DNA from 3 places in the Paenibacillus sp. p3-SID1389 genome. Region 2 is predicted to be linked to each of the others. Evidence: predicted binding sites of a transcription regulator. Region 2 holds the regulator's gene; each other region holds the start of a gene.
What was found. Region 2 encodes Rex, which represses fermentation and respiration genes when NADH is low (regulators of the CRP and FNR family bind a similar motif). Its sites were predicted from a motif close to TTGTGAAATATTTCACAA; they were not measured.

Region 1: M3G15_RS09910 (polymer-forming cytoskeletal protein) is a predicted target of Rex. The motif match lies at 7,601-7,618, and genes of this name have one in related genera.
Region 3: hydE ([FeFe] hydrogenase H-cluster radical SAM maturase HydE) is a predicted target of Rex. The motif match lies at 3,276-3,293, and genes of this name have one in related genera.

What each region holds. Positions count from the first base shown of each region.
Region 1 is NZ_JALXVO010000018.1:56,657-66,530, forward strand. Features, by position in the region: gene M3G15_RS09865 (FAD-binding oxidoreductase) at 1-486, opposite strand, end outside; gene M3G15_RS09870 (FadR/GntR family transcriptional regulator) at 650-1,363, shown strand; gene M3G15_RS09875 (DNA alkylation repair protein) at 1,456-2,571, opposite strand; gene M3G15_RS21505 (MFS transporter) at 2,724-3,095, shown strand; gene M3G15_RS09880 (MFS transporter) at 3,112-4,032, shown strand; gene ybaK (Cys-tRNA(Pro) deacylase) at 4,146-4,631, shown strand; gene M3G15_RS09890 (YfbR-like 5'-deoxynucleotidase) at 4,745-5,398, shown strand; gene M3G15_RS09895 (serine hydrolase domain-containing protein) at 5,476-6,399, opposite strand; gene M3G15_RS09900 (YnfA family protein) at 6,416-6,742, opposite strand; gene M3G15_RS09905 (thioredoxin family protein) at 6,912-7,229, shown strand; gene M3G15_RS09910 (polymer-forming cytoskeletal protein) at 7,698-8,240, shown strand; gene M3G15_RS09915 (DUF6199 family natural product biosynthesis protein) at 8,284-9,009, opposite strand; gene M3G15_RS09920 (helix-turn-helix transcriptional regulator) at 9,143-9,874, shown strand, end outside.
Region 2 is NZ_JALXVO010000019.1:15,655-25,528, reverse strand. Features, by position in the region: gene M3G15_RS10150 (hypothetical protein) at 1-180, opposite strand, end outside; gene M3G15_RS10145 (cell wall elongation regulator TseB-like domain-containing protein) at 435-920, opposite strand; gene M3G15_RS10140 (amidohydrolase) at 981-2,279, opposite strand; gene M3G15_RS10135 (redox-sensing transcriptional repressor Rex) at 2,276-2,920, opposite strand; gene dinG (ATP-dependent DNA helicase DinG) at 2,961-5,816, opposite strand; gene M3G15_RS10125 (tetratricopeptide repeat protein) at 6,013-6,642, opposite strand; gene panD (aspartate 1-decarboxylase) at 7,063-7,446, opposite strand; gene panC (pantoate--beta-alanine ligase) at 7,446-8,348, opposite strand; gene panB (3-methyl-2-oxobutanoate hydroxymethyltransferase) at 8,345-9,223, opposite strand; gene M3G15_RS10105 (biotin--[acetyl-CoA-carboxylase] ligase) at 9,532-9,874, opposite strand, start outside.
Region 3 is NZ_JALXVO010000037.1:30,425-40,298, forward strand. Features, by position in the region: gene M3G15_RS15040 (polysaccharide biosynthesis protein) at 1-486, shown strand, start outside; gene yabN (bifunctional methyltransferase/pyrophosphohydrolase YabN) at 625-2,121, shown strand; gene M3G15_RS15050 (HU family DNA-binding protein) at 2,317-2,589, shown strand; gene M3G15_RS15055 (RNA-binding S4 domain-containing protein) at 2,589-2,870, shown strand; gene hydE ([FeFe] hydrogenase H-cluster radical SAM maturase HydE) at 3,375-4,433, shown strand; gene M3G15_RS15065 (2-oxoacid:acceptor oxidoreductase family protein) at 4,535-5,527, shown strand; gene M3G15_RS15070 (thiamine pyrophosphate-dependent enzyme) at 5,591-7,882, shown strand; gene nuoE (NADH-quinone oxidoreductase subunit NuoE) at 7,920-8,423, shown strand; gene nuoF (NADH-quinone oxidoreductase subunit NuoF) at 8,440-9,874, shown strand, end outside.

The DNA.
Region 1 (9,874 bases), on a different contig from region 2:
ATCCTTCGTTACACCATACTTGAGTCCGCGCATCCCGCCGGCCCCTTGGGCGATATTTCCGCCAATCGTGGAAATCCGCATGCTCCCGGGGTCTGGCGGATAGAACAGGCCCATTGCTTCTACGGCTTGATGCAGGTTGGCGGTTACAACTCCGGGGCCAACCGTCGCCGTCAAATTTTCCGTATCAATTTCGTGGATTTGGTTCATCCGGTTCATGTTGAGCACGATCCCGCTTTGGGTTGGAATGGTGCTGCCAGCCAGATTGGTGCCGGATCCCCGGGTGATAATCGGAATCTGGTGCGTATCGGCCAACTGCAAAATGCCGGAAACCTCTTGAGCCGAGGCGGGAAACACGACCGCGTCAGGCAAGGCTTGGTACATCGGCGTGGCATCGTAGGAATAGGCATACAGCTCGGCAGGACGGTCCAACACCCATTTGTCGCCGACGAGGGCTTGAAGCTGCGCTTTCACTTCGGGACTAATCAATTCTCATTCCTCCCGCTTTCTGGTATAAACTTATAATTAGTCAGGTCATCAGATGAATTTTAAATTTGAAATAAATCTACCATATCGCTGGTAAATTGTATAGACTGTAATTTAAGAATGATGTTTGTTTTTAGGAAGGCTGCGGTCGGAAGAGGGAGAAGTCATGGATTTAGGCAAAAAAAATTACGAAATCATCACCGAGGAACTGGAGCGGATCATTGAAACCGGGAAGGTGAAGCCGGGCGAGAAGCTGGAGACGATCGAAAATATGGCCAAACGCTATCGCGTTGGCCGTTCCACAGTCCGCGAAGCGATCAGCCATTTGAAAGCCCGGGGCCTGCTGGAGACGAGGCAGGGAGGCGGAACCTACGTCCGGGCGCAGGCGTTGGAATCGATGGCGGCCCAGCAAATCAAGAACCGCGAGGACTTGCAGCAGCTGCTGGAGGTGCGCAGCATTCTGGAGGTCGGGAGCATCGAGCTGGCGGCACTCCATCGGAGTGAAGCTGATTTGGCTGAGCTCTCAGAGATCGTTGGTCTGATGGAGGAAGCGATCGGGAACGAGGAAATTAGCCAGGTGCATGACGTCAATTTTCATTTGGCAATTGCCAAGGCGACGCAAAACCCGTTGCTCCGTCAAATGATGGAAAGTATCTCGGCCATGATGATGCGTACCATCCGCGACAGCCGGAGCTTGTGGCTGTTCAGCGAGCAGGAATCGGCGCACCGCCTGTTCCAGGAGCACCGCCAAATGCTGGAGGCGATCCGAGAACAGAATCCGCGTGCGGCGGCCGACCTTATGCGGACCCATTTGACCAAGGTAGGACATGCGCTAATGGGAGCTTCGGACAAGCCTGGTGCCCCGGAATCCATTGAATAGATACAAGCACAGAAAAGACCTGAATCATTACGATCAGGTCTTTCTTTAGATTTCAAGACGTATAAGTATTACAAGCTCAACCAGATTACTTCTTATGCTTCGTCACCAGCTTGCAGCATTAGATGGGTTGCCGCCGTTTCCACGCCGTTGACCAGCAGCACGATGCGGTGCTCGCCGGGGTAATGGCGGCGGGTGGACAAGTCGGCCCAGCTATGCCGCCGGGAGCCGCTGAGGCGTGAACCGCCGGCAACTGTTCTGTCCGAGAGCAAAAATAGCTTCCTCGACGTGCGACCTCCGGCTTTGACGAAATCGATGCCGTATTCAATGCGCACCTTGGCCGGTTGACCTGAACGGATCGTCAGCTCGTAACGGAGCTCGCTGCTATCGCCGATGCGCAGCGCGTTTGGCTCGATGACGAGCGACGCATCGGTTGCCAGAGGCTTGCTGTCCTCGCCAGTGGCGTAACCAAACAGCTCCAGCACCTCGGGACCGCCGCGGCGGATCAGCGTCCGGCAGCCATGGCGAATGATCCAGTCGGTGTGCGGGTGGGATCCTTTCCAGCGCCGGGCGATCTCCAGGACCAAGTCCGGGTGGTCCTTGGCGATGTCGTTCAGGTTGTTGGCCACACTCTTGCGGACATACAAGCTCGGATCGGCCTTCAGTTGCTCCAGGATCGGCAGGACCGGCGCCGGATCGCGTTTGAACATCGGCAAAGCTTGTCCCCACGGCAGGCGCGGCCTGCAGCCTTCGCTGGCCAAGCGGCGTACATGCTCATTGTCATGCTTCGCCCATGCCAGCATCTGCCGCATCATCCGCTCGGGATCCCGTTCAATAAACGAACGGACGGCAAACTCTGCGGACGATTTCGATGTAAAACGCTCCAGCGCCTGCATTGCAAGCTCCCAGTCCGATTCGGCCTTACCATACACCTCAACGAAATCGGGAAAGAACAGGTAGGGGAACCCCACGCAGGTTTCATCAATGGCATACAAGATGTCAAGCGCTTCCGAAAACCTTGCGGGCAGCAAAGCGCCCAGCTTTAACGAGATCTGCCGCATCCGCGCCTTGAGCTCCAGGTTGTCCCAAGTTTCGTCCATCACGTCAGCCACGAATCGTTCCATATCGAAGGAAGCGTAGGACTCCTTCACTTTGCTGCCGAATTCACGCAGAAATTCCTCACTATAAATCGATTTTAACGTATCAGCCATATCCATTCTCCGTTCTATTCCAAACTGAAGTTGAAAGTTTCAAGGGTCTATTTTACGATAACGATTTAATTCAGCGCAAACCATTACGATACACGCAGTTAACGTTATTTGATTATAATCTAACCATTTGTTAGTGAAAGGGGAAGCCCCAAATGAATAAATCGGCAATCCGTGCTTGGATTCTGTATGATTGGGCCAATTCCGCTTATGCGACGACGGTGTTGGCTGCCGTGCTGCCCATCTTTTACGCCGGGGTGGCTGCGCAAGGGTTAAGTGAAACAACTGCGGCTTCCTATTTGGCCTATACGCATTCTATCGGCATGGCGCTGGTGGCAATTATCTCTCCCTTGCTGGGATCCATCGCGGATTTATCGGGCCGCAAAACGACGTTCCTGACCTGGTTTGCGCTGCTTGGCATCGCAGGGACGCTTGGGTTCGCGCTCGTCGGACCGGGGGATTGGCTGCTTGCTTCAGCTTTACTTGTGGTGACCACCGTCGGCTTCTCCGGGAGCCTCACCTTATGATGCGTTGCTGCCTGACTTGGTACCCTCGCCATACCGGGATGACGTTTCGGCAAAAGGATATGCAGCCGGATATATCGGCGGCGGGATATTGCTGGCGGTAAACCTGCTGATGATCCAACAGCCGCAATGGTTTGGGATGAAGGATGAGCTTGCGGGCACCCAGCTTTCTTTCTTGACCGTGGGGTTTTGGTGGCTTGTCTTCTCGCTGCCGTTGATGCGAAACGTACCCAACCTCCCGAAACAAGCATCCGGCCTTACCGCTGGAGGATACCTGCGGGCCGCCTCCAAGCGGCTTGGCGGTACGTTTAAGGATATTCGCCGTTATCCGCAGCTGTCTCGGATGATCGCGGCCTTCTGGTTTTACAATGATGGGATCAATACGATTATCCTGATGGCGACGATCTATGGCACGACCTTGGGGATTGGCACGAGCGATTTGATTTTGGCCCTGTTGATCACGCAATTTGTGGGATTTCCCAGTACCATCCTGCTTGGAAAAGCGGCAACGCGTCTCGGCCCCAAACGCGTGTTGATCGCTACGCTGTGGACCTACGTCGTTATCGTTCTCTTGGGCTTTGGCATGAGCAGCGCGTTGCATTTTTATATTCTCGCCGTGATGGTGGGTCTCGTGCAGGGAGGCAGCCAATCGATTTCCCGCTCGATTCTAAGTGAGCTGATGCCGCCGAACCGGACGGGCGAATTTTTTGGTTTCGTCAATATTACAAGTAAGTTTTCTTCCATCTTTGGACCGTTTGCTTTTGGGCTCATTGGACAAATTACCGGCAATTCGCGCATGGGGATCTTGTCGTTGCTGCTGTTTTTTGGCTTAGGAATCGCCGTCGTGATGAAACTGAATCTAAACCGAGGGAAAGCGGATGCCTTGCGGAATGCAGACGATCCCTTCCCTACCGAAACGAAGCCGCCGGCAACGGCTTAAAGCTTACTGGTCGGAAAAAACAAATTAAACCGTCCCCGGCCTGTCCTGTTTCCTGCAAAAATGCTACGATAATTTCTATACAGAACCCTGGAAGATTAGAGGAGTGGAGACCCATGGCCGAAGTCAAAACCAATGCCATGCGCATGCTGGACAAGTCCAAAACGCCATACCAAATCTTTGCTTACGATGCCGAGGACGGGCAAATTCATGGAACAGCGGTGGCGGAGAAGATCGGCAAACCCGCCGAACAAGTCTACAAAACGCTGGTGGCGCATCAAGGTTCATCGTTATTTGTGTTTATTATTCCGGTTGCTGAGGAGCTGGACCTGAAGAAGGCGGCCAAAGCCGCCGGGGTCAAAAAGATTGAGATGCTGCCGCTGAAGGATTTGCAGCAACATACCGGCTATGTCCGCGGCGGCTGCTCTCCGATTGGGATGAAGAAGCTGTTCCCCACCTTTATCGACAGCCGGGCCGAAGGATTGGAAACGATTCTTGTATCGGCGGGACGGATTGGGTTGCAGATGGAACTGACGCCTCATCAGCTAGCGGCCCAAGTCAAAGGGAAATTTGCGCCATTGATTCGTGAAAGCGGGGATTAAAGACGGGGATGAACGAGCCCAAGGATCGCTAAGGGAAACGCAGGATTTGACATGCCGATAACAATCGCCATCTATACTAGAGGTAAAACCTAAACAGAAGGATGGCTGATCCGATGGGAATCCATGCTTATTTTCGCTCCTTAAACGAATTGGAACGCATTTATCGCTGTCCCGGAAGGTTCAAGTTCGAAGAACATAGCGTGGCGGCGCATTCCTGGAAGGTTGTGCAGTACGCCAAGACTTTAGCTGATATTGAAGAACAGCACGGCGTTGCTATAGATTGGAAAAAACTGTACGAAATCACGAGCAGCCATGATTATGGTGAGATTTTTATCGGGGATATCAAAACACCGGTCAAACATGCCTCGGCCGAGCTCAGGAACTTGATTCAGCAAGTTGAAGAAGGCATGGTGCACAATTTCATCGACGAACATATTCCTGTGGAGTTTAAGCCGATCTTTCGCAACCAGCTCCGCGAAGGAAAAGACGGTTCTGTTGAAGGGCTGATCCTGGAAGTTGCCGACAAGCTGGATCAGGTCTATGAAGCATTTGCCGAGCTGCAGCGGGGCAATACGGAGAAAGAGTTCGTCAAGATGTACCGCGATGCGTTGATCAAAATCAAAAATATTCGGCTCCATTGCGTCGATTATTTCCTCCGTGAAATTTTGACGGACATGGTGCTCGAAGGGACAAGCTCGCCCATTGATATTAAGCAGATTACCGAGGAAGCACTGGAGCAAGCGGGTGGAGTTTTAACCCGCGCCTAAAAGTAGCCCATTCCAATTCGCTGGAATGGGCTGTCCCACTGTCATCTGAGATGACTGCGGGATTACCGCTTTTTTCCTTATAAATAAGGTGCAATCCATAAACGGAACAGTTCTGTTGGAGGTCGGTCCCGCTTCCGTTTATCGTTAGTCAGCACAACAACCGTCTCCAAGAGTGGAATGACATAAATGAACTGCCCCCCATATCCGCGAGCATAGAAAAAATCAAATTTCGACTGCCCGTCCTCTCCATAGACGTCCGTCCACCAATGCCAAGCATAACAGCCGCGCCAAGGAGCTTCGACATCAATCGCAGGCTTTACGGATTCCGCCAAACGTTCCGCCTGGATCACCCGCTGGCCTTCCCATTCACCGCCCTGCAAGTAGAGCAAACCAAATTTCAACATGTCCGTTGGACGAAGCCACATGCCAAATCCGCCGGTGTGGATGCCCTGCGGATCCTGCTCCCATCGGTACGTCTCGATGCCCAGCGGGCCGAACAGATGCTCCTCGGCGAATTGGGCGACTGGCATACCGGAGGCTTGGACCAGGATCGCCGACAGCAGCTGCGACGCGCCGGAGTTGTACTCCATCCGGTCACCGGGGCGGTCAGCCATCGGCTGATCCAGCGCAAACTGAACCCAATTAGGCGAACGGGTCATCCGCGGAAAAGAGTTATGCCCGCCAAACTCCGTCCAATTCCACCCGCCCGTCATGGTTAACAGATGACGCAACGTAATCTCACGTTTTCGCTCATCCGGATCTTCCTCCAGCTGCGGATAGAAGCAGCGAATCGGAGTGTCGGGAGGCGGCAGGAGACCGCGGTCCCAGGCGATGCAGAACAGGGCGGAGAGAAAGCTCTTCGTACAGGAGTTAATTTTGGCGAGCTCGTCCACAATTTGTTCGTTCCGGTAATGTTCAAGCACCAGCCTGCCTTGGGTGTGGATTAAACAGCTTCTTAAATCAAGCGGCGCGATGGCTGCCGAAATGGAAGATAAGTTCATAACCTGGATGTCCTTTCTAATGTCGTGGTGCCCAGAGAATAATGGAGACGCCGATCAGACAAATGGCGGCGCCAAGCCAATCGTAGAGATCGGGGGTTTTCTTGTCCACCCACCAGCCCCATAACACAGCGAGCGCAATAAATACGCCGCCATACGCTGCATAAACGCGGCCAAAGTTTGGAAACTTCTGCAGTGTTGGGATGATGCCATATACGATCAGAATCAGGCTGCCAGCGATTCCGTACCATAGCGGTTTGGATTCGCGCAACCACAGCCAAACTAAATAGCCACCGCCGATTTCGGCGAGTCCGGCGACAACAAACAAGAGGATTGCGAGGAGCATGATGCAGCCCCGTCCTTTCACGTTATTTTTACCAAAGATTGTACCATGGATCCGCGAAGATGAAACCTTGATGAAGACGCTGGCGTCTTTGCACGGATGCGCTATAATCAATGTAGAGCAAATTTTCAAAATTAAACTATCAAAACTACAATTAAAGGAGTGGATCCGGATGGAACGTGTCCAATCGGAATCGCAATTCGAACAATTAATTCAAAGAGATCAGTATACGGTGATCAAATTTGATACGACCTGGTGCCCGGATTGCAAGAACCTCGACCGGTTTATCGGGGATATCATCCAGGAGCATCCGGACAAAGAGTTCTACGCGATGGATGCAGAGGAATTCCAGCCGCTGGCTGAAGCCAATGAGGTGCGAGGGATTCCCAGCCTGCTCGTCTATAAAAACGGGGAGAAAATCGCCCACCTGCACAGCAAATTCGCCAAGACGCCGGGGCAAGTCCGCGAATACTTGAAGAGCTTGGCTTAAAGCGGCAGAAGGGATGTTCTTCGCCCAACCTTAATAAGGGGATGAGGAACATGAAAATTACGTCGACTTGACTGTAGCCGGCATCGGACGATTGAGTTTCCATACGCAGGATGAGTTCTCGCTAGCCGCTCTCGGACGGATGGAGGCCGAGGTTTAAATTACGCGTTCAGGGCTGATACCCTTGGATTTGTGGTGGTAACCCGCGCATCCGCCCGAGCCAATTCCGTGACGCCATCCCACAGCACACGGCGGTTCCGCGTATCAAGTCCGGTTGTAGGTTCGTCGAGGAACAGTACCGGGCGGCAGCGGTCAAGTCGAACTTACGAGGTTTTGAGGAGGGAGCGTCAAAGATGAACAAGCTGTGACCAACAATGTGAAATTTCGCACATATAAGTGAAAAAAATCACATTAACAAAAGCCGCTTTTTTTTATAATTCAAACTGAAGAGAAAAACAGGAGGGAAACAACATGAAAATGGTCAAAGGATTGGTTGTAGCCGGGCTTGCTGCAGCACTGCTGGCAGGTTGCGGTTCGAATGACGGGAACTCGGCGGCAAACGCCAATAAACCTGCGGAGCAAACGGACGCCACCACATCGGCTTCGATCGTAAATCAAGCGGATGCGTTCGTGAATGCAGTGAGTGAGAAAGGGACTTGGATCATCGCGATTCTAAACGACTTGACGGTGGATCAAGATGTTGTTGTTGCCGGCGAATTCCACGATAAAAACGATGCGTCGAAGGACATCTACCGCAAGATCGCGTTGTATGCGCAGGATGAAGACCATAATGTTACTGCTTCTTACACCTTAACGGTTCCGAAATTGATCGTACAAAGTGAAAACCTGAGAATTCAAGGCGGTACCGTGAAAGGTGACGTATATGTAGAAGCGAACGGCTTCAACCTGTACGAAAACGCTACGATTGACGGCAACCTTTACTTCGCCAATGCCGACGTGCAAGCCAGCGCGAAAATCGACGGCAAAGTAACAGGTGCAACGGAAGTTAAATAACAGCAAAACGAAGGGCCAACCGAATGAGGTTGGCCTTGTTTTTTTAGATGAAGAACGATTGGATGAAAACATAGATTCCTAAACCAATAATCGCGATACCGCTGATTTTACAGGAGACATAATAGAAATCGCTTGGTTCCGCCTCGCGCACCCATAACCCGTGTAAGGAGAGATGAAATAAGACGTTTTGCAGCTTCTCAAAGCGGAATAAGCTCCATCCGAAAAACATGAGCACATAGGAGCCGTAGTAGAGCAGCAAGCTCCCCTGTTTGCTGTGGTATTCGGGAAAGGCCGCTCGGACGATCATACTAGGACTATACAAGCCAACGTGTTCGTCGATGGGCTGGGGGACACCATTGATGTTCCATGAGATTTCAGGGACCAACTCGCCCTGATCGTCCAGCCACAACAAGATCTCGTCGTGCGCTTCCACCTGGAACCGCTCCCCTGACGGATAGATCACCTCATAGCGTGGAACCCACTGGGCTTCCAGAACGTGGACCTTATATTCCTGCCGATCGATACTTACCCGCTTTTGGCCCGGATCGTTACCGTTCATGACCACGACCTCTTGACCGTCATAGGATCGATACGTTACCGCCTGCGGCTCCTGATGGATCGGTCTGAATTTGTCCCCATGCAAGTAAAACACCGCTTCCGAAAAATAAGGCGCTGTCCAAACACTTATTCCAATAATAACGAGGAGTGCAATTAACAGCTGGGCCCGAGTCGTCCTTGTCCACCGGGTGAACCAAGGTTTTAACTCCACATTATTATCCTCCCCCCAATCAGATACTATATTTACGTCTTCTTAGGGGTGAGGTTGCGGTTTGCCCGTCCGTATGGTCTAATCGCAGTAGCTGCGTTCTGCAGCGGAAGTCTCGATCAGGAGGCGAGCGGTCATGAACCTGAACCATTTACATTTTCATATCCATTATTGCAATAGTAAGCAGCCGAATGACGGTAAGCAGCTAAGAAATCATATCCGTCGAACGCTTACGCACCACGAATTGCTGCTCGTCACCGGAGGAAAGGGCAGTATTACGTTGAACCGCAAGAAGCATCTCGTTCAAGAAGGCATGTTATTTTATATCCACGCGGGGTTACCCCATCACATTCAGATGGATGAAGCGGATCCAATCTGTTTCTATTCCGTCCACTATAGTTATGCGGGCATCCGCTTTGATGACGGGGCCTGGTCCATCGGGCAGGAAACCGAGCGCTTGCCGCTTCCGCCCATGCAGATTTTGCAGAACGGTTATTTGGTTGAGGATGCCTTTCGCCGGCTGGCGGCAGCCTGGTTCGCTAAACTGCCGGGGTATGAGCTGCTGACGAGAGCCGGGCTGGAGCAACTGCTGTATGAAATCTTGGTCCATGTGAAAAGACAAAATCAGAACCACGCGGTTGCGCTCAAAATCGAGAAAGTGATTCAGTATATGCGCGAGCATCTTGGCGAGCGGCTTACGTTGGCGGAGTTGTCGGATCTGGTGCATTTGTCCACGTATTATCTGTCGCGGGCTTTTAAACAGACGACCGGATTTACCGTCATTGAGTACTTTAACAAACTGAAGATCGATAAAGCCAAAGAGCTGATTCTAGAAAGTGATAAAAAAATCAAAGAAATCGCGTTGGAG
Region 2 (9,874 bases):
CTTAAGCTCCAGCTCGTCCGCTTTCACGTTCATATCGACATGATTTACTCCATCTACACTCTTCACAATATTCTCCAGCGGACGCTCAATCGCCCACTGCCGATATAGGAACCATCCACCAAATAATACAAGGGCGGAAATAGCAATGCTTGCAGCAATTGGTCCAATACGCAGTTTCACGTGATGCCCCCCTTATCTATATAAACTATCAACTCTGTGATATATATTCCCGTATATCAAAACTACAAATATGAGTATATCACATCGTATATCAAATTTCGAAGAAAAGTGTGAAGATATTTAAAAATGAACGCTAGTAGTTCTACCCCGAAATGCTACTTTTTCTCAAGCCAAAAAATAAAACGGTTCCGCGATTCAGGCTCTTCGCCTAAACAACGAAACCGTTTATTTATGATTGATCCATAGCCCCCCTGTCAGCGGTTCGGCAGGGTGAACACTTCCGGCAAAGCTTCGCCGGTCGTGAAACTGAAAAACCGATAATAATGGTGGTCCTTCTCTTTATAGAACAGCTGCCACACCAATTGGTTATTGTATATGCCTGGCAGCAGCCGAACCACCCGGATCCCCGGCAACGATTGTTTGATGATCTCACGCATTTGGCTCTCGGACTTGCCATCGGACAGCAAGCGTACCTCTGGATCATGTCCTTCCCTTAACCAGACCATCATTTGGCGGCCGGATGCATCCTCCCCTTGCACGACCCAGGTAACTTCATCCCATACCGACTTCCAAACCTTGTCGCCCCGGACGAGATCCGTCTCCTGCTTCGCCTGCTGGATAGCGGCTCTTTCGGCTTTCCACGTATCCTCATGAATGTATAGATAAAACCGGTGGAGACCCAGGAGCACGATCAACAGAATCACGAGGGACAGCAGGATCCATTTCGTTCGCTTCCTCAAGCTACTCTTCCTTTCCCTTCCTAAGCAAGCAGCCTCCTTCAGGAAACCGCGCGCCGCTCATTATCGTGCCAACAGTCCCTCAAACGCCGCTTGCGCCTCGTAGCGGATGCGTTCTTCATCCAGTGTCAGACAAGCACCGTGCTTGACTACCTGCTTACCGTTGACCCAGACATGCTCTACATCTTTGGCGCCAGCGGAATAAACGGTATGGGAGATATAATCCGTTCTCGGCAGGAAATGGGCTTGCTCCGTATTTAAGGCGATGATATCCGCCTTCATGCCAGCAGCCAGCTTGCCTGTATTTTGCAAGAAGACCGATTTCGCGCCGTATTCCGTCCCCATTTTCAGAGCTTCCAGCGCAGGAACCGCCGTTGGATCGCCGGATACGCCTTTATGAATCAGCGCAGCCAAACGAATCTCCTCCAGCATATCCAGGTTATTATTGCTCGCCGGACCGTCAGTACCCAGCGATACAACTACGCCCTTCTTCAGGAGTTCCGGTACGCGGGCGACCCCGCTGGCCAGCTTCAGGTTACTGCCTGGGTTATGCGAGATGGTAACGCCGTGCGCTGCCAAGATGTCGATTTCCTCGTCCGTCAAATGCACAGCGTGGGCAAGCAGGGTCGGGCGGGAGAACATCCCCAGCTTCAGCAAATGTTCTACCGGGCGGACGCCGTAATCGTTAACGTTCTGCTCTACCTCGGCGCGCGTCTCCGACATATGCGTGTGCATCGGCAAATCGAGATCATGGGCAGCTTGCACAAATTTCTCGATAAAGGCTGGCGGGCAGGTGTATGGTGCATGCGGCGACATCATCGTGGTGATGCGGCCTTCTGCCTTGCCGTGCCAGTTCTGAGCAAACGCGATCGCTTCTTTGAGCTTCTGATCTTGCTCTTCCGGGGAGCACAACCCGATGGCCCCGCGCATCAACACGGCGCGAATACCCGATTCCTCCACGACTTTGGCCACTTCGTCCATGTGATCGTACATATCCAGGAACGTCGTCGTCCCGCCCTTGAGCATTTCCAACACAGATAACGCCGTACCGGCATACACATCCGCCGCAGTAAATTTGGCTTCCATCGGCCACATTTTCTCCTGCAGCCAGGTTTGCAGCACCATATCATCCCCATAGCCGCGCAGCAGCGACATCGCCGCATGGCCATGGGTATTGATCAGGCCCGGCAGGAACAACAACCCTTTGCCGTCCAACGTTTCGGCGCCTTCCACGCCTTCCGGGCGCTCTTCGCCAATATAGCTGATCGTATCGCCCTCAACGAGCATATATCCGTGAATTACAGGACGGTCCGCATTTAAGACGGCAAACGTCCCGTTCTTAATTAACCATTTACGACTCATACGTTGCTTGTTTCCTTTCCGTCTTCCAAGTAGTAAGCCAAGCTCAGCAAATCAGTAGTGAAGTCAGCCGCATGGATCCGAACTTCCGGCGGAACCTTCAGAATCGTTGGCGCGAAGTTCAGAATCGCACCGATTCCGGCGGCAACCAGCTCATCCGCTACGCGTTGCGCCTCCGTATCCGGCACGGTGATGATGCCGATGCGGATATTTTTCGCCCGGACGGTTTCCGCCAGCTCTTCGATCGGCTGAATCGTGATGTTGTTGATCTGCTTGCCGATCTTAGCCGGTGAAGCGTCGAACACCGCAACAATCTTCATATTATCCTTCAAATACGCATTATAATTCGAAAGGGCTTGCCCCAGATTCCCGGCACCCACCAGCGCGACGTTAATCTGTTGGTCCAGATTGAGAATTTGTTGAATTTTTTCAATCAAATAAGCGACATCGTAGCCGATCCCCTTCCGGCCAAAATCGCCGAAATAAGCCAAATCCTTACGGATTTGCGCCGGATTGAGATCCAGCTTCTGTCCGAGCTCCTGGGAGGACACCGTTGGCACCTCCCGTCGGCTGAGTTCATTTAAGAAACGCAGGTAAACCGGCAGTCTGCGGACGACAGCGTCCGAAATTTTATCTGACTTCATGCTTGTTCCCCCTATTCTTCAATGCGATCTATGAAGCGGCTTAGGCTTCGGGATTTAACCATTCCGAGATGCGCGGAACCATCTGAGTTAATGGCATATGCTCCATCTTCGGTCCGGGCAAAGAGTATAAGAAATATTTTCCATAATAAGATTCCAGGATCCGGGTATCATAAACGATCACGATGCCGCGGTCCTGCGACGAGCGGACAAGTCGTCCGAATCCTTGCTTAAAGCGGATAACCGCTTGCGGGACGGACAGTTTCATGAATGGATTCTTCTTCTCCCGCTGCAGGCGTTCGCTCTTCGCTTCCATCAGCGGGTGGTTTGGCGGCTGGAACGGCAAGCGTACGATCGCTAAACTGGTCAGCGCCTCGCCAGGAATATCCACCCCTTCCCAAAAGCTGCTTGTCCCGAGCAGCACCGATGCGCTGTTCCCTTGGAACCGTCGGGTCAGCTTGGTGCGGCTGCCGCTGTCCATCCCTTGCCCGATCACCGTGATTCCCTCCGCTGCGAGCAGTTCCTTCAGCGGGTCATACACCTGCCTGAGCATCCGATAGGATGTAAACAGCACCAGCATGCGACCTTGCGTCGCCACCGCGGCATCCGCCAGCGATTGCACCAGCGTATGAATGAAATGGTCATCCCCCACGCTGCCCTTCACACTTGGAAAATCGCGCGGGATCACCAGCAACGCCTGATCGCGGTAGTTAAACGGCGAGGGCAGCATCGCTGTGATCAACCGATCCTCTTCCGCCGCCTCAGTCAAGCCAAGCTGCTCGATCATATATTGGAACGATTTATCCACCGATAAAGTCGCGGACGTCATAACGACACTCTTCTTCCGGTCGAAGAAAAATTGCTTCAATTGAGCGCTGACGTCAATCGGCACCGCATACATCTGGAGCGACCGGCTACGGAAGTTCCCGTTCGCCTCCATCCAATAGACGGTGTCCTCGCTCTCCAACTTCATGAAGAAGCGCAGCGCTTCCCGTTCCCCGGCTAAATCTTTAAACAAGCCGCTGATATCGGTGATCAGGCTCTCCGCTGCATAATCGTCCTGCTCTTCTCGGATTTCGGACAGGAGGCGCTCCCCTTTCCGAAGCACGTCGCCAAGACCTACGTAAATTTGATTTTCGAGCGCGGTCAGCGTCTCCCAATCCTTTGGTTTTCGATTCGGCAACAGCCGGTACACGAATTGCCCGGGATCGCCAGGGGCGGCGTCGCTGCGGTCAGGCATCAAGCTGAACAGCAGCTCGCTGAGCTTGTCCCAGCTCTCCTTCACGTCCACCAGCGTTGGATAGATTCCGTCGATGACTGAGCACCATTCTGAGGCTTTCTCCGCGCCCGACGCTTCAAGCGAGCTGCGAAGGTTGGCCAGCTGCCCCGTCTTGCTGTCTTTAAATAACCGGGTCAGCGTATGCACGACCGTAAAATACTTCATATGAATCCCCAAATGCTTGCCGGCCACATCCTCTAAATGATGCGCTTCATCGATAACCAGCCGCTCGTAACCCGGCAGCAGCTGATGCCCCGCCTGGATGTCCGTAAACAGCTTAGAGTGGTTCGTAATGACCACGTCCGCGACACCGGCTTCGTGTTTTGCGCGATGATAGAAGCATTTGCGGAACCAAGGACAGGATCGGCCTAAGCAGGATTCCGACTCACTGGCCACCGTCTCCCATAAATCACCGCCGCGATTGCCGAGATTCAGCTCTTCGTCATCGCCGCTTTCCGTTTGGGTAAGCCATACGACCATTTGCGCGGCCGTCATCACCTCTTCTTTAGGTGTTGAGAAGTCTTTTCTATTTATTTTATGTTCAAATTTGCGCAAGCACAAATAATGCTGCCTACCTTTAAAAACGGCTGCACGAAACGGAAAAGGCACGACCTCCGTCAACAACGGCACATCGCGCTCCCTAAGCTGCTCCTGCAGGTTGATGGTGTGCGTGCTGACCATGACCTTCTCTTCGTTCTTGACGCTGTGGTAAATGGCCGGCAGCAGATATCCTAAGGATTTGCCCGTTCCCGTTCCAGCTTCAACAAGCAAATGCTTGTCTTCCTCAAAAGCCCGCATGACCTCATTCAGCATCATGTTCTGGGCTTCCCGCTCCTCATACTGCGGCAAACGCTCCCGCAATCGTTCCCGGACCTGCTCCATAAACTGCTCGAAGGTCACGCCCGCCAGCGGATTGCGCTCCGTGCTGTCCCTTGGCGCTTCAATGTCAAGCCAATCTTCAACCTGCAAGGCGAATTGGCGGTAGTATACAAAGCCGTCTTCGCTTGGCAGCGCTTCGCGCTCCTTCTCCTGCACCATGGCATCAAAAAACCACCCGAGATCGCTGTCCTCACCTGCAAACAGATCGGCCAAACGCTGTAAGGTCAGCAGCGGCAGTCGGTCACATTCCTCCAAGCATTTGAGGAAAATCAGCGCCGTCGCCAGCGCGTCACTGTCCGCCTGGTGCGGACGCTCATGCTCCACCTCGAACTCCGCCGCCACCATCCCCAGCTGGTAAGAAGTCAGCGAAGGGAACAGGATTTTCAAGAAATCCATTGTGTCCAGGATCCGTCCGGTGAACGGCAAGTAGCCCGTTTTGTCCAAGGCGCTCTGCAGATAATTAAAATCAAATGCTACGTTGTGCCCAACCAACACGACGTCGTTCAGGAGTGGAACCATCTCCATCATCACTTCGTCCAGCTCCGGCGCATCCTTCACATCCTCATCGGTGATGCCCGTTAACCCCGTAATAAACGGTGGGATCGGAACGCCTGGCTTGACGAAGGAACGATACACCTGAGAAATCGATCGATCCGGCTCTATAATGGCAAGTCCCACTTGAATAATATCATCGGAGGACTGGTTACCCGTCGTTTCAAAATCAAGCACAGCATATTTCATTGCAATTAGTTGTCCCTTCATTCCAGTCTCTTTACAGCATAACAGAAGATAGCCAATTTGAAAATTAATACAAACCATATCTGTAATAAAAATCACAAAACAAAACAAGCGATGCGCCGCCATGAGCGGTGTTCGCATCGCTTCCAAAAACATGCCGTAAATAAGTGCGTGACCTGCAGTTAATGAATCATAAATCCTACAATAGCGAAGTCAACTCGGGACCGTAATGCAGTTTACCTGTACTGTTCGCACAAGCCTCCAAATTGGCCAACGGCTCGGGCAAGGACGGATCGCTGTGATGAGCCAACTTGAAGTACTCTTTTGCCTTCTCAAATACGCCCTTGTGCGCCTCGATACACCCCAGCGCGTTGTATATAATGGAACGCAGCCGCTTGTTCGCAGCCTTTTCCAGCACGATCCAGAAATGCTTGGCGGCTTTGTCAAATTGCTCGAGGTGCAGATGGCACATCCCTAGATAAGTCCGAGCCAACACGCTGTCCGTAAATTGCTTCACCACCTGCTCAAATTGAGCAGAAGCCTGGGGAAACATCAGCAGCTTGTAATACCCTTGGCCTTTCACAAAGGCGGGGTCATCCAATTCAGGAAGATCGGGGGTCTCTCTGGACTCCAGGCTCCGGAACGCATGGCGTAAATATCCCATTTTCTCCTCAAAGCTCAGCCATTCCTCGATAATGCCGTCGCTCATATGCTGAAGCAGGCTCCATTTCTTCGCGAGCTCCTGCTTCTGGGCATGGCCGGCCAATGGGTATTTCCTCGTGATTTCGTCCAACATCTCATTCATTTCCGCAAACACATGCTGAAACATCATTCGCATCCCCCTAACGAAAATGAAATCAGTCCGAGCCTTACGTACATTTTTTGTTTCGGGGGACGATTTCATTCCGGCAGGGAGGAATTACACTTTTTGATGGCCCGTTTCTCTGATTGGATGTGAAAAATCGAATACATTTCAGCGTTTGTTGCGATTTACAGCTCATTGTATTCGAAATTTCATACAAAATTGTGGGTTGAGCGGGCAATTTCCCAAATTCTATATGAAAAATCGAATAGATTGGGGGTAATGCGAACTACAGCCCAATTATATGCGAAAAATCGAATACAATTCGGCGGCATGAATAGTGTAGCGCGGCCGCATCATAATTAAACATACGAAGGGCCCGGCTGACGCCGAGCCCCTTCCCCCATGGCCTCCTCGTGATCCGAAGATGCTTTTTGAACAACCTTATTAACGGATCATGGCATGGAGTTCTTGATGCGCCTTATCCACCGGCTTGTTGTTTTCGTCAACGAACACGACGGTTGGTTTATGGCTGCGGACTTCTTCCGGCGACATTTGGGCATAAGAAATAATGATGACACTGTCGCCCGGCTGCACAAGTCGTGCCGCCGCACCGTTCAAACAAATCACGCCGCTGCCGCGAGGTCCCGGAATCACATACGTTTCCAGGCGGGCGCCGTTATTGTTGTTGACGACTTGCACCTGCTCGTTCTCCAGCAGATCGGAAGCCTCCATCAGATCCTCGTCGATCGTAATGCTGCCCACATAGTTCAGGTTAGCTTCCGTCACGGTTGCGCGGTGAATTTTCGATTTCATCATCGTTCTATACATTAATGGTTCACCTTCTTCGTTAAAATGACGTTATCGATCAGCCGCGTCGTGCCAAATTTCACGGCAACGGCGATCAACACACCTTTTTGGCGGCCAGCGGCATCAACACATTCATCGTCCGCTAAAGGCGACAATTCCGGAAAATCCGAAATTTCCACATAATCGATATTCGCCAGCGGTTCAGCGCTGATTGTGTCGCGGATTTCCGCCCGCAGCTCCCCTGCGGTCACCGGACGTTCTCCCTCTGCTTTAGCTCTTGCGCGCTCGAGACTGCGGGACAAGACAAGTGCAGCCTGCCGTTCTTCCGCACTCAAGTACACATTTCGAGAGCTGAGCGCCAGTCCATCGGCCTCACGAACAATCGGGCAAGGAATGACTTCGACATCGAAGTTCAAATCCTCTACCATGCGCGTGATTACCGCCACCTGTTGGGCATCCTTTTGCCCGAAATAAGCGCGGTCCGGCTGCACGATATGAAACAGCTTACCGACAACGGTGGTTACCCCGTCGAAATGGCCCGGTCGCGAAGCACCGCACAGCACGTCCGTCAAACCAGCGACCTTAATATGGGTGCGGGTCGGTTGGGGATACATTTCTTCAACGCTAGGCAAAAAGACGAAATCCACGCCCTCACGCTCGGCCAAGGCCAGGTCTTTTTCCGGATCGCGGGGATAGCGCTCAAAATCCTCGTTGGGCCCGAACTGAATCGGGTTTACGAAAATGCTCAGCACTATCAGATCGTTCTCCGCCCGTGCTTTACGCAACAAGCTTGCATGCCCCTCGTGCAGATATCCCATCGTTGGCACGAGCGCAACTTTGATTGATTTTCCTTCTTTCGCTGCTGTGAACCGTGCATCCTTCAACTGTTCACGGAGCGGGACAATCTTGTTAAAGGTCTTCATGACCGGACTTCCACCTTTCCTTTGCCATACAAAGTTCCCAGTGATTCCTGCACGCCTTGATCCGCGCGGAACACATGCTCTTCTGCCGGGAACGAGCGGTTTTTGACATCCGTAACGTATTCTAAAATCCCTTGGCGGATCTGCGCGCCAATATCGGCGTAGGTTTTCACAAACCGTTTATCCCGGTAATCCGCCGTATATTTCAACACGTCATGGTACACCAGCACTTGACCGTCGCAGCCGCGTCCCGCGCCAATGCCGATGGTCGGAATACTCAACTCGCGGGAGATCGCCGTTGCCACTTCTTCCGTTACCAGCTCCAGCACAATACCAAAGGCACCGGCGCATTCCAACGCCTTGGCATCCTCCATGAGCCGCTTCGCATCAGCAGCGTCTTTGCCCTGCACCCGGTAACCGCCGATCTGGTTAACAGATTGAGGCGTCAATCCGATGTGCCCCAGCACCGGCACCCCGGCTTGCACGATGGCTTGGACGGCGGGAGCGATCTCCGCACCGCCTTCCATTTTGACGGCATGGGCACGACCTTCTTGCATCAAACGGCGGACGTTCCGCAACGTTTCGTCAATACTTCCGTGATATGTCATAAACGGCATGTCAACCACGATGAAGGTATGCTGCGCCCCGCGCGCAACGGAACGGGCATGGTATACCATATCGTCCAATGTTACGGGGATCGTCGAATCATACCCGAGAACAACGTTGCCCAGCGAGTCTCCGACGAGCAGCAAATCCGCACCCGCTTCCTCGGCCAGTTGGGCCGACGGATAGTCGTAGGCGGTAATCATCGCGAGCGGAATGCCGTCTTGCTTCATTTTTTTCATTTTCACAATGTTTAAAGCTTGTTTCCCTGCCATTTGATCCATCTCCTTCGGTTTGACTTTGTGCGAGTCCTCCAAAAACGCGCACAACAAAAAAACCTTTTAGTTTGGCACTAAAAAGGTCCGAAGTCCAAAGAAGAGTGAGTTATATCCTCGTTCTTCTGTCTCGGTCCTCTTTCGGCTCAGAGCAGAATCCAACGCAACTTGATTTGTGGTCGTTCAAAAAGTCGGCCGACGGTTTGAACTTTCACCACATTCATACCTCCGACAAGCAACCGGAGTGCAGTTCAGAACGATGCCGATACCGCCTCCTGTGCTCAGTATAACAAATTACGTTATTTTTTTCATCCGCCAAGTTGTACTTCTCCAGAGAATATCGTGAAATGTTTGCCATTCTGATCCAAAAGGAATAATGCGCCGCTCGAATCCAATCCGGTTGCTGTGCCTTGGAGCACCCCGTTTGGCGTATGCACGGTGATCTCTCGGCCCAACGTGACCGACAGCGCCTCCCACAAGTGGCCGATCGGTGCAAAACCTTCCTGGATATAAAGCTCGTAAAGCTGCTCCAGCTCCTTGATCACCGCGCCGATCAAGCTTGTCCGATCAATCCGCCGCCCGCTTTCAATACATAATGAGGTCGCGATGGTCTCCAGCTCCGGCGGAATGTCAGCAGCCGTCAGATTGACA
Region 3 (9,874 bases), on a different contig from region 2:
GCGCTGGTCGCAGCGACGAGTGCCCTGTTACAGGGCCTCGGCCACGTGCGCGCCCCGGCGCTGCACCTGCTCGCTGCGGCATTGCTCAAGACCGCGTTAAACGCGGTGCTCGTGCCGCAGCTTGGCATCACCGGCGCCGCCATCGCCGGCGTCGCCGCGTACGGCGCAGCAGCGGCGCTGAACGCCGCGCTGCTGCTGCGCCGGGTCCAGCTGCGTCCGCGCCTGCGGGACGCGCTGCTGCGCCCGGCGGCGGCCGCCCTGGCGATGGCCGCCGCGGTGCTGGCGCTGCGCCTCGCCGCCGCCGAGCTGCCCGCAGGCCGCGGGGGGGCCGCGGCCGTGAGCCTGCTCGGCGTGCTGCTTGGCGCAGCCGTGTTCGTCGCAGCCGTGCTGCGCACACGGCTGCTCAGCGCGGCAGAGCTGGGCGCCCTGCCGCGGATCGGCCCGAAGCTGCTGACGCTGCTTCGGAAGCTGCGGCTGCTGCCGTAGCGCTCTGCGCAGCTTGCTGCTTGCCGTTGCAGCGGAACTTACTGCGGTTACCGCCTGATGGCGCAGAAAATTTCAGTTTCGCCGCCAGCAATGGTATAGTAATAACATGCTGAACGGACAGGGAGTGAAAGGCATAACATGAGCGCAACCATTACAGTGGTCGGCCTCGGCTCGGGAGATCCCGACCGGCTGACCTTAGGCAGCCTGAAGCGGCTGCAGGAGGCGGAAGAACGTTACGTCCGGACGAAGGACCATCCGGTGGTGGACTGGCTGGAGCAGACGGGCGTCCAATTTACTTCGTTCGACGAGGTGTATGAAGCGAAGGACGATTTTCCTTCCGTTTATGAGGAGATTGCCTCCAGACTGTTAGCGCGGGCTGAAGCAGGGCGACAGGGAGAGAATATCGTATACGCTGTTCCTGGGCATCCGCTGGTTGCCGAAGCGACGGTGAAGCTGTTGCGGGAACGCTGTCCGGAGCATGGAATCTCGCTCGATATCATCGGCGGGGAGAGCTTCCTGGACGAGGCCTTCGTTCGTCTGGGCTTCGATCCGATCGAAGGGTTCCTCCTGTTAGACGCCTCGGAGGTCCGGGGGGAAGCGATCGATCCGAGACGGCATACGTTAATAGGGCAAGTTTATGACCAGATCACTGCTTCGGAAGTCAAGCTGGGGTTAATGGAACTGCTGCCTGACGATTATCCGGTCGTTGTGGGACATGCCCTTGGGGTGGCGGGACAGGAGCGGATCGAGCGGGTTCCGCTGTTTGAACTGGATCGTATGACCGGCTACGGGAACCTGTCTCTGGTCTATGTGCCGGCCAGCGAGGACGATACGCTTCGCAACCGCAGCTTCCAGCGGCTTCATGAGATCGTGTCGATTTTGCGCAGTCCGGGTGGATGTCCGTGGGATCGCGAGCAGACGCATGAATCGATTCGCAAAAATCTCATCGAAGAAACCTACGAGGTGCTGGAGACGATCGACGACGACGATCCCGACCACATGCGTGAGGAGCTTGGCGATCTGCTGCTGCAAATCATGCTCCATTCCCAGATGGAGGAGGAGACCGGCACTTTTACGGTGTATGATGTCATCCAGGAGCTAAATGAGAAGCTGATTTACCGCCATCCGCATGTCTTCGGCAATTTGAGTGCGGAGGATGCCGAGGCGGCGCTGAACAACTGGGAAGCGATGAAGGCCGAGGAGAAGAAACGCAAAGGCATCCAGCCGGAGCGCCAATCGGTCATCAGCGGGGTGCCGCGTGATTTGCCGGCATTGATGAAGGCATACAAGCTCCAGAAGAAGGCGGCCAAGGCCGGATTCGATTGGGAGGATATCGACGGGGTTTGGTCCAAGCTGGAGGAGGAGATCCGCGAGCTGAAGGAAGCCGTCGCGCAAAAGCAAGATCCTGAGTCGCAGGAGCTGGAGCTGGGCGACGTGCTGTTCTCGGTGGTGAATGCTGCCCGGTACATCGGAGTTGATCCGGAGCAAGCCCTCTCGCGGACGATCCGCAAATTTACGGAGCGGTTCCATTATGTCGAGGAACGGCTTCGCGAACAGGGCAAAACACCTGGCGACAGCACATTAGCCGAAATGGACGCCTTATGGGACGAAGCTAAGTCGAAAGAACGGGAATGATGGGAGAAAAGGACTAAATTTCAGTTTTTTTGAGAAAAAAACAAAAAAAAGTTCCTAAGAGTGCAGGATTTTTCAAATCAAGCAAGAATACTCATACAAAGATAACCATCTGGCGCTGGGTAGGCTTGAAGGCAGGCCTGAAGCCTATAGTGCCAAGGTATCACCTATTTCTTTAATTATTGGGAGGCATTATTAATGAACAAAACAGATCTGATCAACAACATTTCCAGCAAAAGCGGTTTGACGAAAAAAGACGTTGAATCCGTATTGAATGGTTTTCTCGGCGAAATTACCGATGCACTTGCTAGCGGCGACAAAGTTCAACTGATCGGCTTCGGTACATTCGAAACTCGCAAACGCTCCGGTCGTACGGGCCGCAACCCGCAAACCGGCAAAACAATCGAAATCCCAGCTTCCACAGTTCCGGCATTCAAAGCGGGCAACAAACTTAAAGAAGCTGTAAAATAATGCGTCTCGATAAATTCCTGAAGGTATCGCGGCTGATCAAGCGGCGCACCGTGGCGAAGGACGTCTCCGAACAAGGCAGAGTTCTGATCAACGGGCGCGAATCCAAACCGAGCAGTACGGTGAAGGTGGGCGACGAAATTACGGTTCAATTCGGCCAGAAGCTGGTGACCGTGCGCGTCGAACGTCTGGTCGAAACGACTCGTAAGGATGAAGCTGCTTCGATGTATACCTTAATCAAGGAAGAGCCCATCGCAAAAGAGACCGGTCTGGACTGGTCCTGACATAGTGACGCTCAGAGCATGTTCCGTTTCTTCGGGGCATGCTCTTTTTTAACCTCATGAGGTGTAAAAAATATCCTAGCCAAACTGTGAATTCATGATAATATAGTAAATACACTTACTAATGTTTTCGATAAGCACACATCTGCTTCTTAGAGAACACCTCTAAATCAACCTCATGTTTAAATCATCGACGCTGCACATGCGGCACACCTCTACGAAATGAAATCGCGCCTAACGATCAAGCAACTTTCATACTAACGATCAAACAACCAAACGAAGCAGGAAATGAAGAAACAGGCAACAACAAACCAACTAGAGCAGCAGATCCTATCGTCGCTCAGGCTGCAGCTCACTATTCAGAAACCGGGGTGATCCAATCAACGAAGATAATTTAAAACGCTTACAAAGTGAAAATATTCACAACTATTTCGTTCATCATTTTTCACGACAGCCATAGGGTATACCAAGGTCCATAATCCAGTCTATCCAAAGGATGATTGCCTGATGAAACAGCTCGTGCACAAGCTCTATGCGCGGGGAGAGCTCTCCAAGGAGGAGCTCGTCGATCTACTGGAGCATATGGATGTCGAAACGCGCAAGGAGCTCTTCCGATTGGCCCGTCTAAGGCGGGAGCAGGCTTACGGGGACAAGGTGTATATGCGCGGTTTGATTGAATTTTCAAGCTACTGCCGGCGGAACTGCTTGTATTGCGGACTGCGGGCCGGGAATCGCGAAGCGGAGCGTTATCGGCTCAGCCCGGAGGAGATTCTCGAATGCTGCCGGGAAGGATACGAGCTGGGCTTCCGCACGTTTGTGCTCCAAAGCGGGGAGGATCCCTGGTATACGGCCGATCTGCTGGCTGCCTTAATCCGGGAGATCAAAGCGGAGTTTCCGGATGCGGCCATCACCTTATCCATCGGCGAGCGGGAGGCGGAAACCTACCGATGGCTGTATGAAGCGGGGGCGGATCGCTTTTTGATGCGTCATGAAACCGCTTCCCGAAGATTGTACCAGGCGCTGCATCCTTCAATGTCCTTTGATCACCGGCGCCAATGTTTGGAGACGCTGCAGTCGATCGGCTATCAAGTTGGTGCAGGCTTTATGGTCGGGTTGCCCGGCCAGACCGCGGAGGATTTAGCGGAGGACTTGAACTATCTCCAAACGCTAAACCCAGACATGATTGGCATTGGCCCGTTTATTCCCCATGATCAGACCCCGCTTGGCAATGCGAAGGCCGGATCGCTGGAGGATACACTGGTTATGGTCGCGCTGGCCCGCCTGTTCCTTCCCGAAGCCTTAATTCCCGCGACAACCGCGCTTGGTACGTTACACCCGGAAGGAAGGGAGTTGGCGCTGAAGGCCGGGGCCAATGTGGTCATGCCCAATCTGTCACCCGTTGCCGTCCGCAAGAAATACGCTTTGTACAACAACAAAATCTGCACGGGTGATGAATCCGCCCAGTGCAGGCATTGCCTTGAGCTCCGGATTGAAGCCGCGGGCTTTTCCGTAGATATGGGAAGGGGGGACAGCCTGAAGGCGCTGGCAAGCCGCCGTCATGCTTAGTCATCGTTGCACAGAAGAAGTTTGAGTCAAAGAGATGAGGCATTTTTATTTCGTTATTATTCGTGAATTATTTCACAAAAAACGTAGAGGAGACATGGCGAATGAGCATATTGACCAAAACCAATGACCTTGGCTTTTTTGAAATTCGGCTGGAATCTATCGGCGGGCTCGGCGCCAACCTGGCCGGGAAGATGCTGGCGGAATCCGGGGTGCTTGGGCTCGGCCTAAATGGAGCAAGCTTCTCGTCTTATGGTTCGGAGAAGAAGGGCTCCCCGGTGAAGAGCTTTATCCGCTTTTGCGAGCCGGACGTGGAGATCCATGACCACAGCCCAATCGAGGAACCCCACGTCATCGGCGTGTTCCATGAAGCGTTGCACAAGACGGTAAATGTCCTAAGCGGCTTGAAGCCGGACGGAATCGTGTTGGTGAACTCAACCCGCGATTTTGAGGAAATTCGGCGCGACTTGAAGTTCCCTTACGGGACGCTCGCTGTGGTGGACGCGATGGGGATTGCCATTGACGAGCATACGAAGGTGAACACCTCGATGCTGGGGGCGTTGTTCCGGATATGCGATTTTTTGGATCCAGATTCGATGCGCGAAGTGATTCAGCATACATTCCAGAAAAAATACCCGCACTTGGTGGAGCCCAATCTGCGTACGTTCGACCGGGGGTATCATGAGGTGCGCTTCCAGACGATCCCGGCTCCCGAGGGGGTACAAGGGATACAATTCGAACGGCCGCAGCCGCTGCTCGGCTATAAGACGCAGGCGCCGGGCGGCATTATCCGGGCGCAGGGCAACAGCCTGCTGAAGGATTTGAGCGGCTCCCGACAGGGTTTTGTGCCGGAGCTGGATACGGACAGCTGCATCCATTGTGCTAACTGCGACTCGGTTTGTCCCGATCTGTGCTTCGTGTGGGAAGCTGGGGAGGACAAGAAGGGGCGCCCGCAAATGTTCTTGAGCGGAATCGACTACCAATATTGCAAAGGTTGCCTGAAATGCGTGGAAATCTGCCCAACGGGGGCGCTTAGCATGCGTCGGGAGGAACCCGGATATGCCGACAGCCACCGCGTCGCTCACGTCTTTCAGTAGAGGTTTTTTTCCAAGGTCAAGGTATTTTGAACTCGCAGAAGAGCCTAAAGGAGGACTTTATCGATGTCTATAACCGAAGAGAAAATCACGAAAATGACGCTGGCGGAACAAACGACGGCCTTCGAGTCAGGCAATGAAGCGGCAGCCATGGCGGCGGCTCAGATCAATTACCATGTGATGGGGTATTTTCCGATCACGCCGTCCACGGAGATCGCGCAAATACTGGACCAGAAGAAGTCGCAAGGCCTGCATGATATCCAGCTGATTGCAGCGGATGGGGAGCATGGCTCGGCGGGGATCTGTTACGGGGCAGCACTCGCTGGGGCTCGGGTGATCAATGCGACCAGCGCCAACGGGTTCATGTACATGATCGAACAGCTGCCGGTGCAGTCCGGGACGCGGTTCCCGATGGTGCTGAACCTGGTCACGCGCGCGATCAGCGGTCCGCTGGATATTCGCGGCGACCACTCCGATTTGTATTTCGCGCTGAACACCGGCTGGTTGATCCTGACGGCGAGCACCCCGCAAGCGGCATACGACATGAACATCATGGCGCTGAAGTGGTCGGAGCATCCAGAGGTTCGTCTGCCAGTGATCGTTGCCTATGACGGGTTCTTCACGTCTCATCAGAAACGGAAGTTAAGTTATTTCAAGGACGCCAAGACGGTCCGGGCGTTCGTAGGTGAAACGCCGCCGGTCGGATTTGATAACGTAGTCGATCTGTCGCGGCCGATCTCGGTTGGCGCGCATATGAACGGCGATGACCTATTGAATAACCACTACCAGCTGCACCTGGCTCAGGAGCGGGCAGCCGAAGTGTATCAACAAATCGCTGCCGAATATAAGGCGATTTCGGGACGCGATTACCCGGTGCTCGAATTGTATCAAATGGAGGATGCGGAGGTCGCTTTATTTCTGCTGAACTCGGCGGCTGAAACGGCCAAGATCATCGTGGATAAGCTGCGGGGTCAGGGGATTAAAGCGGGGCTCATTCGGCCGAACGTCATCCGGCCTTTCCCGGCGAAGGAGATCCGCACCGCGCTGCGGGGCGTCAAAGCGCTGCTGGTGGGGGAACGCGCCGATTCCTACGGCGGCAAAGGCGGCAATATGACGCATGAAATCCGCTCCGCGCTGAAGCTGGACCCGGCGAACCAAACGATCGTCTTGTCCCGCGTGTTTGGCCTGGGCGGTAAAGACTTCTATCCGGATGAAGCGGAAGCGTTCTTTAACCTGGCCATTGAGGCGATGAACCAAGGCGAAACTGCGGTGCCGTTCGATTATTTTGGGCAGGTGCCCGGGGATCCGGTGCACGAGCTCAAACCGATCTTGACGCCGCAGCACGGCGATGCCTTTAACAGCGGGCTGATTCAAGTAACGCCGGATGAGGCAACCGGCAAGCTGAAGGTGAAGCTGCCGCCGCTGCGCAGTCTGACGGCGAAGCCGAAGCGGCTGGCGCCGGGCCATGGGGCATGTCCGGGCTGCAGCGCGATCTCTTCACTGGAGCTGTTTTACAAAGGGATTGAAGGTGACGTGGTCACGTTGTTCCAGACCGGTTGCTCGTACGTCGTTACGGCCGGGTACCCTTATACCTCGCATAAGCAAACGTTCATCCACAACCTGTTCCAGAACGGGGCCGCAACCGTGGCCGGTGTCGTCGAAGCGTTCTGGGAGCGGAAGCGCCGCGGCGAGATCGACGTCTCGGATAACGTGACCTTTATCATGGTGACCGGTGATGGCGGGATGGACATTGGCATGGGGCCGGCGATCGGCTCGGCGCTGCGGAACCACAAGATGATTATTTTGGAATACGACAACGAAGGGTACATGAACACCGGCTCACAGCTCTCCTACTCCACGCCGCTGGGTCATCAGACCAGCACGTCCGGTGTAGGCAAGGCGCAGAAGGGGAAAGCGTTCCACCACAAGGATACTCCGCAGATCATGGCGGCGACGAATATCCCGTACGTGTTTACCGGGGCGGAAGCTTTCCCGCAGGACCTGATTATGAAGGCGGCCAAAGCGCAGTGGTACGCACAACATGAAGGCTTGGTTTACGGAAAAATGCTTAGTACCTGTCCGCTCAACTGGCGGTCTGAGGATCAGCTCGGTACGAAAATCCTGCAAACGGCAGTAGACTCCTGCTTCTTCCCATTGTACGAAGTCGAGCATGGCGTGACGAACATCACCTACAATCCGGAGGCGAAAAACAAGCGGATCTCGCCGCAGGAATGGTTGAAGCTGATGGGTAAAACGAAGCACATGCTGCATGACCAGGAACTGCTGGATGCCTTCGAGGAAGAGGTCAACCGGCGTTGGGAACGGCTCAAGCTGAAGCACGAAAGTCCGCTGCTTTAAGGTCAGCATTCGGACGATGAAGGGAGAGAAAGCGAAGATGGAAGAGACTTGCCGTTGTGCGAAGGATGAGGAGCGGCTGCACCGGGTGGGGGAAATCATCGATCAGTTTCGCCAGCTGCCGGGCGCGCTGATCCCGGTGCTCCACGAAATTCAGGATTTGTATGGCTATCTGCCGGAGGAAGCGCTGCAGATCGTTTCGCGGGAGCTGGGAATGTCGATGGCTGAGATTTACGGGGTGGCGACGTTCTACTCTTTTTTCTCGCTGGAGCCCAAGGGAGAGCATATCATCCGCGTCTGCATGGGGACGGCTTGTTACATTAAGGGCGCGCAAGGGGTGCTGGATCGCTTGAGCCAGGAGCTGAACGTTCCGGTCCAAGGGACGACGGCCGACGGGAAATTCACGCTGGATGCGACCCGGTGTCTGGGGGCTTGCGGTTTAGCGCCGGTCATGACCATTGGGGAGAAAGTGCATGGCCGGCTGACGCCAAACGAGATACCGAAAATACTGAAGCAGATGCGCACACCTGTACAGACGCATTAGAAGGGATGGTGGAACGATGAAAACGTTGTTGGATCTCGAGGGCATTCGAACGTCGCAGCTTAGCCGGCTGGTCCGCCGTAAGCTGGGCAAGGTCGAGGCTGTTGAAGGGGGCGTTGCCGAGCGTTCTGTCATGATTTGCGGCGGCACAGGCTGTACCTCCTCGGACTCGATGTTCATTGCGGAAGCCTTTGAGCAAGCGGTGGCCAGCCAAGGGATTCAGGACAAAATCGAGATTGTCCGGACGGGCTGCTTTGGGCTGTGCGAGCTGGGGCCGGTCGTGATCATTTACCCGGAGGAGGTATTCTACAACCGGGTGAAGGTGAAGGACGTAGCGGAGATCGTCGACAAGCACCTGCTTCAGGGCAAAATCGTCGATCGCCTCGTCTACCGACAGTCGCTGGAGAAGGACGGGCGGATCAAGCCGCTGCATGAGGTCGACTTCTTCCGCAAACAGCAACGGATCGCGCTGCGTAACTGCGGGACGATCGATCCGGAGGACATTGACGAATATATCGCCATGAATGGGTATAAAGCGTTGCATAAGGTCCTGACGACGATGGAGCCGGCGCAGGTTGTCGCCGAGGTGAAGGAAGCAGGCCTTCGCGGACGCGGGGGTGGCGGGTTCCCGACCGGAATCAAGTGGGAGACGGCGGCGAAGCAGCAGACGGGGCCAAAATACATGATTTGCAACGCCGACGAGGGCGACCCGGGCGCGTTTATGGACCGCTCGATCCTGGAGGGCGATCCGCACTCTGTATTGGAAGGCATGGCGATCGCCGGCTACGCCATCGGAGCGAATCACGGCTTCATCTACGTACGGGCGGAATATCCGATCGCCGTGCGCCGGGTGCAGGCGGCGATTAAGCAGGCCCGGGATTACGGGCTGCTGGGCGAGGATTTGTTTGGCACCGGCTTCTCCTTTGATATCAGCGTCCGTCTGGGAGCTGGGGCGTTTGTCTGCGGGGAAGAGACGGCGCTGATGAACTCCGTCGAAGGCAAGCGCGGCATGCCGAACCCGAAACCGCCGTTCCCGGCCGTCAGCGGGTTATGGGGGCAGCCGACGGTGATCAATAATGTGGAGACGCTGGCTAACGTGCCGATCATTATGCTCAAGGGCGCTTCGTGGTATGCGAGCATCGGGACGGAAAAGAGTAAAGGCACCAAGGTCTTCGCCTTGGGTGGCAAAGTCGTCAACACCGGGCTGGTGGAGGTGCCGATGGGGATTACACTGCGCGATGTGATCTACGAAATCGGCGGCGGGATTCCCGGCGGCAAAGCGTTTAAAGCGGTGCAGACCGGGGGGCCGTCCGGCGGCTGCTTAACGAGCGAGCATCTCGATCGGCCGATCGATTACGATACGCTGCTCAGCTTGGGGTCGATGATGGGCTCGGGCGGCATGCTCGTGATGGACGAAGAGACGTGTATGGTCGACGTGGCCCGATATTACCTTG